Regions from separate parts of the Streptomyces sp. FXJ1.172 genome, predicted to be linked through region 1. Evidence: riboswitches for the same ligand, from Rfam matches in the RefSeq annotation. Region 1 holds a riboswitch; the other holds the start of a gene.
What was found. Region 1 has a riboswitch for magnesium ahead of A6P39_RS05565 (magnesium transporter MgtE N-terminal domain-containing protein). Riboswitches for the same ligand answer to the same signal wherever they lie in the genome.
Positions count from the first base shown of each region.

Region 2: linked by a shared signal. The riboswitch ahead of A6P39_RS01175 (magnesium transporter MgtE N-terminal domain-containing protein) and the one ahead of A6P39_RS05565 (magnesium transporter MgtE N-terminal domain-containing protein) in region 1 are both predicted to bind magnesium.

Region 1 covers NZ_CP119133.2:1,154,519-1,160,403, forward strand. Annotated here, with positions in the region: gene A6P39_RS05560 (NRAMP family divalent metal transporter) at 1-63, opposite strand, end outside; gene A6P39_RS05565 (magnesium transporter MgtE N-terminal domain-containing protein) at 60-1,406, opposite strand; M-box (ykoK) riboswitch at 1,743-1,914, opposite strand; gene A6P39_RS05570 (SAM-dependent methyltransferase) at 2,154-2,969, shown strand; gene A6P39_RS05575 (bifunctional nitrate reductase/sulfite reductase flavoprotein subunit alpha) at 3,049-5,885, opposite strand, start outside.
Region 2 covers NZ_CP119133.2:216,179-222,063, forward strand. Annotated here, with positions in the region: gene A6P39_RS01170 (NRAMP family divalent metal transporter) at 1-598, opposite strand, end outside; M-box (ykoK) riboswitch at 909-1,091, opposite strand; M-box (ykoK) riboswitch at 1,699-1,870, shown strand; gene A6P39_RS01175 (magnesium transporter MgtE N-terminal domain-containing protein) at 2,217-3,563, shown strand; gene A6P39_RS01180 (NRAMP family divalent metal transporter) at 3,560-4,852, shown strand; partial or broken gene A6P39_RS01185 (IS30 family transposase) at 5,015-5,200, shown strand; gene A6P39_RS01190 (IS30 family transposase) at 5,296-5,616, shown strand.

The DNA.
Region 1 (5,885 bases):
GGTCCGGCGGGCGGGCGCGGGGGCCTGCGGTGCCGCGGTGGCGGTGTCGAGGTCGCGGGTCACTGCAGGAACCTCCGGAAGTGCAGCCGCCCGCGTTCGGGCAGCATCGCGTCGAGCAGGTCGTCGGCCAGGATCCGGCCGATCGGGCGGTCGGTGTCGTCGACCACCAGGAGTGAGGAGGCGCGGGCCGCGACCAGTTGGTCGGCGGCCTCGGAAAGGGAGGTGTCGGCGCGGACGGTGTCCGGCGGGCCGAACTGGGCGCGCCAGGCGACCAGGTCGGCGATCGGGGTCGCGTCCTCGGCCACCGCCAGGTCGAACAGCGCGATGTCGCACAGCAGCCGGTCCTCGCCGTCCACGACGGCGACGGCGTCGATCTCGGTGCGGTGCTCGGCCTGTTCGGCCAGCCGGGCGCGCACCTCGGCGACGGTCTCGTCCTGGCCGGCGGTGATCAGCAGCGTGGTCATGGCGCCGCCCGCGGTGCCCTCCCGGTGGGCCAGCAGCCGGCGCAGTTCCGCCGCCTCGCCCTTCGGCATCCGGCTGAGCAGGGCCTCACGCTCCTCGCCGGTGAGGTCGCGCAGGGCGTCGGTGGCCTCGTCGGGCTCCATCTCGTCCACCAGGCGGGCGGCGTGTTCCGGCTGGGCCTCGCGCAGCAGGTTCTGCAGCTCGGCCGGCTCCATCTCCTCCAGGGCGTCGGCGGCCTGCTCCGGTTCCAGCCAGCCCAGCAGCTGCTGGCGTTCGGCACGGCCGAGGTCTTCGAGGATGTCGGCGAGGTCGGCCGGGCGCAGCCGGTGCAGCGCCGCCCGGGAGGCGCGCAGCCGTACCTCGGCCGGGCCCTCGGTGGCCTGCTCGGCGAAGGGTGCTATGGCCTGCCAGTCCAGCACCCGCTCCGGGGTGGGGCGGGCCTGCCAGCGGCGCGGGCCGAGCCGGCGCAGCAGGGTGGGCAGCGAGACGTCGACCCCGACCAGGACGACCTGGTCGACCAGGGGTGCCAGGTACAGGTCGGCGGCGCGGGTGACCTGGACGCCGTCGACGTCGACCAGCTGATGGTCGAGCACGTCCTTGGCGAGCAGGACCTCGCCGGGGCGGCGGACGAAGTCGCGCAGGTCGACCCGGGCGGTGCGCAGCCGTATGTGGCCGGCGTGCACCTTGCCGACGGCGGTGGCCGGAAGGAAGGTGTGGCGGCGGCCGATGCGCAGGATGAGCCCGGTGACCGGCGGGTAGGAGTCGGTGCCGTAGAGCCGGGCGACGACGTCGACGACGCGGCCGACCTCGTCGCCCGACTGGTTGGTGGCCGGGCCGCCGATCAGCCCGGCGAGGGAGACCAGCGAGGTGCGGACAGCCTTGGAGGCGGTGGCGCGGCGCTCCAGATGGACCCGGCGGTCACGCAGCCGGGCCGAAGTGGACATGAGCAGAGTGTGGGCAGCCAAGATGAACACCCCCTTGCCCCGGTGTGACGGGGCGACGGGCGGCCCGTGGCAGCGCGCGTCCTCCCCGGGCCGGGGCACCGGGCACACCGGGCGCGCACAGGGCGCAGCCCGGCACACGGCCTGTCGGGCCGGGCCGGTGGCTGGGCGGGGGTCAGGGAAGGAAGGGCTGCTCCGGGCCACGGAAGGACGGCGCGGACAACACGAAGAGGGGCCGACTATGGCCCGGACTACTGTCCATGTCGCCTCCTCCCGGTCACGGCCGCGCAGAGAGTGTCGCGGTCCTGTGGCGGAGGGCAGCCGGAACCGGTTCGGTCCGGCGCACCCCTACTCGTCAGAGCTTTGGCACTCCACGGCGTGATCCCCTCGCGGGGAAGCCACCTGGGGTCACCCCTTGGGCCGGGGAGACCTGTCCTGATCCGGAGCGTCTCTCGACGGGTGGGATCAGTGGCCTGTGTCCGTGAAGACGCCTCACCGAACGAGGTGCCTTTCCTTTTCCGCACCTACGATACGCCCGCCGCGCGCCGCCTTTGCCCTGCATGACCGGCCCTTGACCTGCACACTACGGAACAGAGACAGAGTAACAACAGGGAGCTGCGCGTGGCCCCCGGCGGCCTTCCCGTCCCTGGCGGGCGACCGGAATCGCGAACTGCTTGGTGGGACACGGGTGTTCGGACGTAGGTTGTGCCGTGACCGATCCATGCCCTGGCCGAAAGATGGACTCGACTCATGACCGACCCCGTGGCGTCGCCCCAAGCAGCGATGCGCCAGAAGATCGACACGACGGTGCCGCACTCCGCCCGGATCTGGAACTACTGGCTCGGCGGCAAGGACAACTACCCCGTCGACGAGGCGGCGGGCGACGCGTACACCGCCGTCTTCCCCGGCATCGTCACGATCGCCCGCGGCAGCCGTGCCTTCCTGCGCCGCAGCATCACCCATCTGGTCGCCGAGGCGGGCATCCGGCAGTTCCTGGACATCGGCACCGGCCTGCCGACCGCGCAGAACACCCATGAGGTCGCGCAGGGGATCGCTCCCGAGACGCGGATCGTCTACGTCGACAACGACCCGATGGTCCTGGCCCACGCCCGCGCCCTGCTCTACTCGACCCCCGAGGGCGCCACCGCCTACATCGACGCCGATGTGACGGAACCGGACCGCATCCTCGCGGCCGCCGCCGACACGCTGGACCTCAGCCGCCCCACCGGACTCATCCTCAGCAACATCCTGGGCCACGTCGCCGACTACGGCCAGGCCCGCTCGATCGTCGCCCGGCTGCTGGACGCCCTGCCGTCGGGCAGCTACCTGGCCGTCAACGACGGCTCGCGCGGCATCGACCCCGTCTTCGAGCAGGCGCAGGACGCGTACAACAGCAGCGGCGCCGTGCCGTACAACCTGCGTACCGTGGACGAGATCACCGCGTTCTTCGACGGCCTCGAACTCGTCGAGCCCGGCGTCGTGTCGGTCACGCGGTGGCGTCCGGAGCCGGGTTCGTCCGCCCCGGAGATCGTCGCCGAGCACGGCGGCCTCGCCCGCAAGCCGTAACGCGGCGACAGCGCCGGCCGCCGCGCCTCCCGTACGGAGGCGCGGCGAAGCGGGCGTTGTCCGTGTGACGCCGCCCCCGTCAGTACACGTCCCGCACATAGCGCTTGTCGGCGGCGAGTTGCTTGATGTACGCGGCCGCCTCCGTCTCGTCCAGGCCACCGTGCACGGTGGCGATCTCGCGCAGGACCCGGTCGACGTCCTTGGCCATGCGGGAGGCGTCGCCGCAGACGTAGAAGTGGGCGCCGTCCTGGAGCCATGACCACAGCAGCGGGCCGTGTTCGCGCATCCGGTCCTGGACGTAGACCTTGGCGCGACGGTCGCGGGAGAAGGCGGTGTCCAGGCGGGTGAGCGTGCCCTCGCTCAGGAAGGCGGCCAGCTCCTGCTCGTAGTAGAAGTCGGTCGCCCGGTGCTGTTCGCCGAAGAACAGCCAGTTCGGGGCGCGGTGGCCGCGGGCCCGGCGGTCCTCGAGGAAGCCGATGAAGGGCGCGACGCCCGTGCCGGGGCCCACCATCACCGCCGGGGTGGCGGGGTCGGCCGGCGGGCGGAAGTGCGGCGCCCGCTGGACACGGACCGGCACCGGGGTGCCGGGCTCGGCGTCGGCGAGGAAGGGGGAGCACACGCCCTGGCGGGGGCGGCCGGCCAGGTTCTCGTAGCGGACGACGGAGACCGTCAGGGAGACCAGGTGGGGGTCGGTCAGGGGGCTGGACGATATGGAGTACAGCCGGGGTTGCAGCCGCCCCAGCACATCGGCCCACTCCTGCGCCCCGGCCCGGATGCCGAACTCGGCGACGACGTCGACGGCTTGGCGTCCCCAGGACCACTGCGCCAACTCGCCCTTGTTGTCCGGCCGGAGCAGCTTGCGCAGCTCGCGCGGGTCGCGGGTGCGGTCGGCGGCGAAGCGCAGCAGGTCGGGGGTGACCCGCGTGATGTCCAGGTGCCGTAGCAGTGCCTCGGCGAACGCCACCTCTCCGGCGCTCTTCAGCTGTACGGCCGCGTCCGCGGCGATGCCGGTGACGGCCAGCCATTCCGTCACCAGCTCCGGCTGGTTGACCGGGTGGACGGCCAGGGCGTCCCCGGCCTCGTAGACCAGGGGCATGTCGCCGTCGCGGCTGTCGAAGGTGAAGCGCCGGACCTCCTTGCCGGCGCCGGGCAGGCTCAGCAGGCGGTTGCCGGTGAGACGGGCGGTGACGGGGGCGGGACGGCCGGGCCGCGCGGAAGCAGCGGACGCCGAGGCCGCCGGGGTTGCGCGAACCGGATCAGGAGCCGGTGCGGGGGCTGTGGCGAGAGCCGGCCGGTCGGCGGGCCGCAACGCGGTGAGCACCTGGTCGAGCCAGGCCCCGGCCGCTGCCTCGTAGTCCGGTTCGCAGTCGGTGCGCGGGGCCAGCCGTGTCGCGTCCAGCTCCTCCATGCGCCGGTCCAGGCGGCGGCCGTGACCGCAGAAGTCGTCGTAGGAGGAGTCGCCGAAGGCGAGGACGGCGTAGCGCCTGCCGCTGAGGGGCGGGGCGTCGGGCGAAGCGAGGGCGTCCCAGAACCCGGCCCCGTTGTCCGGGGCGTCGCCGTCCCCGAACGTGCTCGTGATCAGCAGCAGATCGGCGTCGGACGGCAGCGCCGCGGGATCCGCGTCCGCCATGGGGAGAAGGGCGGCGGGATGCCCGTCGGTGGTGAGCCGCTCCGCCACGGCGCCCGCGAAGTCCTCGGCGTTCCCGGTCTGCGACGCCCAGAGGATGAGGACCTGACGGCGGGGGGTGTCCGCGGTCGGGGCCGGCGACTGCGGGGAACCCCCCGCGCCCAGCGTGGGCGCCGCCGCGGTCCTGGAGTACATCCCGGCCAGCGCGCCGTTGACCCACAGGGCGTGCTCGGGGCTGAACGGGGCGTCCGGGGGCAGGACCGGCACGCCCGGGGCGCCGGACGGGATGCCGGCGAGGAAGCCCGTCAGATACCGGCGTTCATGGGCGGAGAGGACGGGCGGCGGCGCGGGGTCCAGCCCGAACGCGGCGGACACGCTCACCGCGGGGAGGACGGCGGCGGCCGGAACCGTGGTCTGGGCGGCTGCAGGTGGCGGGGCCTGCACCATCACGGGCGTGGCCACCTTGGTCAGCGACACGGCGCACACCTTGAACTCGGGCTGGAAGGACAGCGGGTCGACGGCGTCGCTGGTCACGGCGTTGACGCTCAGATACTCGCCGAACAGGTCGTTCCAGTGGAACGGCGCGAAGCAGCAGCCCGGCCGCACCCGGTCGGTGACGACCGCGGGCAGCACGGCCCGGCCGCGCCGCGAGGCGACCTCCACCGAATCGCCCTCGGCGACGCCCAGCCGGGCCGCGTCCTGCGGGTGCACCTCCACGAAGGGGCCGGGGTCGAGCTTGTTCAGCTTGGCCACCTTGGCCGTCTTGGTCAGCGTGTGCCACTGGTGCTGGAGCCGGCCGGTGTTGAGGACGTACGGGTAGTCGTCGTCGGGCATCTCCGCCGCGCAGATGTGCGGGCGGGCGTGGAAGACCGCCCGCCCGCTCGCGGTCGGGAAGGCCGGCGTGCCGTCCGTGCCGAGGTACCGGATCGGATTGCGGTCGGGGCCGTCGGCGCCGGCCGCCGGCCACTGCACGGGTGTCTGCCGCAGCCGCTCGTAGCTGACCCCGCGCAGGTCCCAGCCTGTCACCGGGTTCCGGGCGCGCTTGATCTCCTCGAAGACCTCTTCCGCGCTGTCGTACGCGAAGCCCTTCTCGTACCCCATCTCACGGGCCACGGCGGCGATGATCCGCCAGTCCGCGGTCGCCTCGCCGGGCGGATCGGCGGCCGGGCGGGCGAGGGTGAGGTTGCGCTCGCTGTTGATCAGGACGCCCTCGGTCTCGGTCCACAGCGCGCCGGGCAGCACGACATCGGCGTACGCGTTGGTCTCCGTGTCGGTGAACACGTCCTGGG
Region 2 (5,885 bases), 940 kb from region 1:
AGATCGGCACCAGCAGCAGCGAGGCCGCGCACAGCGTCATCGCCACCCGCTCGAAGCGGCGGAAGGATCCGGTGAACGCCGACGCGATGATGATCACGGCGGCCAGCACCACCGCCGCCGCCTTGGGCAGACCCAGATAGCCGGCGGACAGCGTGATCCCGATGAACTCGGTCACCAGAGTGAGCGCGTTCAGCAGGAACAGGTCGATGACGCTGAACGCGCCCCAGAACTTTCCGAACCGCTCCAGGATCAGCCGGGCATGGCCGACACCGGTGACCGCGCCGAGGCGGAGCACCATCTCCTGGTTGATGTAGAGCACGGGCACCAGCAGGAGCAGGGTCCACAGCAGGTGGGTGCCGTAGTTCTGGCCGGCCTGGCCGTAGGTGGCGAACGCGCCGGCGTCGTTGTCGCCGACCATCACGATCAGGCCGGGGCCGACGATCGCCAGCAGCGTCTTCAGCTTCGCCGACAGGCCGCGGCGCTCGCCGTGGTCGTCCAGGCGGATGGTGCCCAGCGCGCCGTGGATGTCGCCGATGTGCGCGTCGTCGAGTACCGCCGCGCGGGGTGCGGCGACCGTGGTCACGGTGGTGTCGGTCATGGTGGTGCCTCCCTGGTCCCCCGGTCCGGGGGAGGTCGGGGGCACGCGGCAGCCATCACCCCTGCACGCCGAATGCGCGCAGGACAGCATCACCAGCGGGCGACAGGCATGCCCGTGGATGTGGCGCGACCGAGGTGCCGCGCGGGGAGGGTGGTGGTTACCGCGTGCCGGAAGAATGCGAGGACAAGCGGGTGCGGGGCCTACTTCGGCCCGGACTACTGCATTCCATGTCTCTCGCCTCCTTCCGGCCGGAGACGCCCACCGATGGGCGTCGTCATCGACTCGGCAAGGAGCGGCCAGCCCAGAGGGCGGCTCACCCCAACTCGTCAGAGCTTTGGCACTCCACGGCGTAATCCCAGCCGTTGAACCGGGTGGGAAGCCACTTGGCCTCACCCCTTAGGCCGGGGAGAGGTGTCCTGAACCTGGGCGTCTCTCGACGTCGTGGGGTCAGTGGCCTGTGTCCGTGAAGACGCCTCACCGAACGAGGTGCCTCTTCAAACCTCCACAAGGCTACGCCCGCGCCGGGGGTGCCGCTCACCCGATTTACGGAGCCTTGACGGCACACTGACCGCATTCTCACGAAGTGCTGATGCCCCAGCGAGGATGCGTGCTTCAGCGAGTATGCGTGCTTCCTTTGCCGGTCAGGGCCGACCGTGCGCGATCTACAGTGGCACTTGGACGACACGTGCCTCGTCGGAGGAAGGGGGGACTACGGCGGCGTGAGCGACCTCGACATCCGGTACGCGCGCCGCGCTGTGCGCCATGCCGCCCGGCAGCTGGCCGAGGACGCCCCGAAACTGACCGCGGGCTCCGCGGACGCGTTTCGTGCCGGGCTCGCCACCCGCACCGCCGGCCTGCGCAGAGCCGCGCTCGCCGCCGGATCACGGGCATACCCGAGGACATCATCGCCGCGGACGGGCGCCTGCCCGTCGCCGTCGTGCATGGGTGGGTGGCGGCCAGGTTCTCGCCAGGACACTCCGGTGACAGGTGACCGTGGCGGACAACGCCGGTGACGGCCTGTCTTCGACAGCCCTCGGTCAAGGACCGGTCATGGATTAGGGAGGCGGGCGGACGCGGGCGTAGTCTTTATGCGGTTTGAACAGACACCTCGTTCGGTGAGGCGTCTTCACGGACACAGGCCACTGACCCGACGACGTCGAGAGACGCCCAGGTTCAGGACAGGTCTCCCCGGCCTAAGGGGTGACCCCAAGTGGCTTCCCTTACGGGGATCACCCCGTGGAGTGCCAGAGCTCTGACGAGTTGGGGTGTGCCGCGGTCGAACGTGCCCGGCTGTCCCTTGCCGCAAGACCGCGACGCCCTGCGCGCGGCTGTGACCGGGAGGAGGCGACATGGACAGTAGTCCGGGCCATAGTCGGCCCCTCTTCGTGTTGTCCGCGCCGTCCTTCCGCGGCCCACGGTAGCTCGTTCCTCACTGACTCATCCGGTCCGCAGCCGGTGGCCCGTCCTGCTCACCAGTTTCGACAGGCCACGTGCCGGCGTATGCCCTGGCGTGCCTGCCACCGGCCGGTCCGGGGAGGAAGAGCGCTGCAGAGGGCCGCCCGCTGCCCCGTCATGACGGGGCGAGGGGGTGTTCATCTTGGCTGTCCACACTCTGCTCATGTCCAGCACGGCTCGGTTCCGCGACCGCCGGGTCCACCTCGAACGCCGTGTCACCGCTACCAAGGCGGTGCGCACCTCCCTGGTCTCGCTGGCCGGGCTGATCGGCGGCTCGGCCACCAATCAGGCGGGCGAGGAGGTCGGCCGCGTCGTCGACGTGGTCGCCCGGCTCTACGGCACGGAGCCGTATCCGCCGGTCACCGGGCTGATCCTGCGCATCGGCCGCCGACAGACGTTCCTGGCCGCGGAGGCCATCGGCAAGGTGCAGGCAGGCCACGTACAGCTGCGCACCGCCCGCGTCGACCTGCGCGACTTCTCCCGCCGCCCCGGCGAGGTGCTGCTGGCCAAGGACATCCTCGACCACCAGCTCGTCGACGTGGACGGCGTCCAGGTCACCCGGGCCGCCGACCTGTACCTCGCGCCCCTGGTCGGCCAGGTCGTGCTGGTCGGCGTGGATGTCTCCCTGCCGACCCTGCTGCGCCGGCTCGGCCCGCGCCGCTGGCAGGCCCGGCCGACCCCGGATCGGGTACTGGACTGGCAGGCGGTGGCGCCGTTCGCCGAGCAGGCCACCGAGGGGCCGCCGGAGGTGCGGCTGCGCGCCTCCCGCGCCGCGCTGCAGCGGCTGCGCCCCGCCGAACTCGCCGACATCCTCGAAGACCTCGGCCGCAACGAACGCCAGCAGCTGCTGGGCTGGCTGGAGCCGGAGCAGGCCGCCGACGCGCTGGAGGAAATGGAACCGCACGAGCTGGAGAATCTGCTACGTGAGGCCCAGCCGGAGCACGCCGCCCGCCTGGTGGACGAGATGGAGCCCGACGAGGCCACCGACGCCCTGCGCGACCTCACCCGCGAGGAGCGCGAGGCCCTGCTGTCCCGCATGCCGAGCGGCGAGGCCGCGGAGCTGCGACGGCTGCTGACCCACCGCGAGGGCACCGCAGGCGGCGCCATGACCACCCTGCTGATCACCTCCCGCCCGGACGAGACCGTCGCCAAAGTGCGGGCACAGCTGGCCGAACAGGCCGAGCACCGCACCGAGATCGACGCGATCGCTGTCGTGGACGACAACGGCCGGCTGCTGTGTGACCTCCCCCTGTTCGACCTGGCCGTCGCCGAGGACACCACCCCGATGGCCGACCTGGTGACCTGGCGATCCCAGTTCGGCCCGCCAGCCACCGTCCGCCCCGACACCCCCCTCGGCGAGGCCGCCGACCAACTGGTCGACTCCCGCGCCACCTCACTTCTGGTGGTCGACGACACCGACCGGCCCCTCGGCCGGATCCTCGCCGACGACCTGCTCGACTACCTGCTGCCCGAGCGCGGGCGCCTGCACTTCCGGAGGTTCCTGCAGTGACCAGCGACCTGGACACCACGACGGCCACGTCCCCCGCCGCCCCTGCCACGCGGCGGCGGGGCCTGAGCCGTATCGCGATGGTCGCTGCCATCGCCGGTCCCGGCCTGGTCGCCGCGAACGCCGGCAACGACGCCGCAGGCATCGCCACCTACGCCTCCGCCGGCTCCCAATTCACCTACGGCACCCTGTTCTTCATGGTGCTGGTCACCATCGCCCTGGTCATGGTCCAGGAGATGGCCGTACGCCTCGGCGCGCACACCGGCAAGGGTCTCGGGGCGCTGATCCGCGAGCAGTTCAGCCTCCGCCTGACCGCACTAGCGGTGTTCTGTCTCCTGCTGGCCAACACGGGCCTGGTCGTCAGCGAGTTCGCGGGCATCGGCGCCGCCTTCGAACTGCTCGGCGTACCAAAGTGGGCGGTCATCCCGCCGGCCGCGATCCTGCTCTGGTCGCTGGTCCTGTTCGGCTCCTACCGGTGGGCCGAACGCATTTTCCTCATCATGTCGCTGGCCTTCTTCGCCTACCCCATCGCGATGATCCTGGGCCACCCCCAGTGGGGCGAGGTCGGCAAACACCTCGTCGTCCCGCACATCGAGCCCAACAAGAGCTTCATCCTCCTCGCGGTCGCCCTGATCGGCACGACCGTCAGCCCGTACATGCAGTTCTACGCCGCGGCGGGTGTCGTCGACCGGGGCGCCAAACCCGAGGACTACCGGCTCATCAAGCTGGATGCCGTGATCGGGGCGGTGTTCGCCTGCATCATCAGCTTGACGATCATCATCGCCACCGCCGCCGCGATCGGCGGCACCGGCCCGCTGGACTCAGCCGCTCAGGCCGCCGAAGCCCTCAAACCGGTCGCCGGCCAGAACGCCGAACTCCTCTTCGCCATGGGCCTGATCGGTGCCTCCGCGCTCGCCGGTGCCGTCGTACCGCTCTCCGCCAGCTACGCCGTCGGCGAGGCCGCCGGAGTGGAACGCTCCGTCTCCCGCAGCTTCCGCGACGCACCGCTCTTCCTGGGCCTGTTCACCGCCCAGATCGTGCTCGGCGCGGTCGTGGCCATGACCCCGGTGAACGTCATCCAGCTGCTCATCGGCACCCAGGTCCTCCAGGGCCTGATCAGCCCCATCGTGCTGGTCTATCTCCTGGTCCTCACCAACCGCCGCTCCGTGCTCGGCGCGGCGGCCAACGGCCCTCGCTACCGGATCGGCGCCACTGTCGTGGTCGTCGGCGTCGCGGCCATGTCCACCATCCTGCTCGTCCAGACCGTCCTCGGCTGGTTCGGCCTCGGCTGATCCCACCCCGAGGAACCCGCCAAGTCCGGCCGACCGGACCCAGATTGCGGCTACGGATCGGCCGGGAAAACATTCCGGGGCCGCCGCACAGGGGCCACTCGGGGGCTGACCAGGCGCAGACTGGAACTCGAGGCCGAGTACTGGCGCCTTCTGGCGGCCGGGGTGGGCAGCGTCGACGCGTGCAGGCAAGTCGGCATCGGGCGCAAGACTGGCTACCGGTGGCGGGCTGAGAACGGTGGCCTGCAACCGGACTATCTCCCGGAAGCCTCGCGCTCGGGTCGGTACTTGTCGCTGCTGGAGCGGCGGAGGATCGTCTCGTTGCGTGGCCGCGGCCTAGGAATCCGGGAGATAGCCGGCCTGCTCGGACGGGCACCGTCGACAGTCAGCAGGGAGCTGCGGCGCAACAGCCGTCCGCACGACTACGGCAGATACTTGACGCCCTCATCGCCACCCTCAGCACGCTGCCGGAACAGGCACGTCGGAGTCTCACCTGGGACCAGGGCTCCGAGATGGCCCGCCATCACGAACTCGCGCCCTACTTCACCGACGGGATCTTCTTCGCACGCCCAGGCGGTCCCTGGGAACGAGGCACGAATGAGAACACCAACGGCTTGATCCGGCAGTACCTGCCCAAGCGCACGAACCTGTCCCTGCACACCGCTGACGACCTTCGCGTCATCGACCACCGGCTGAACAACCGACCCCGCAAGACACTGAGTAGGCAGACCCCTGCTCAAGCATTCGCCGCGGCTCTGGCACTCTGAGCCTGAAACGTTGCGATGATCATGCGAATCCACCTTAGAACCCAAGCGTCGGCAGTGGCTCACAATTCAGCCGTCGCCGACACCGGATCACCTCGGGCCCAGTGATTACACCACCACAGGGGACATGACCGACCGCCCCAGCAAAGTGAGTTTCGACGCTCCCGAGCCGGCAGCGACCGGAACTGGTGAGCCGGTCGACGATTGCGGTGGTCTACGCCCGGCCAGGCGAGGGGGGGTGGACCGTGCGATGAGGCAACGCTCAGGACCTG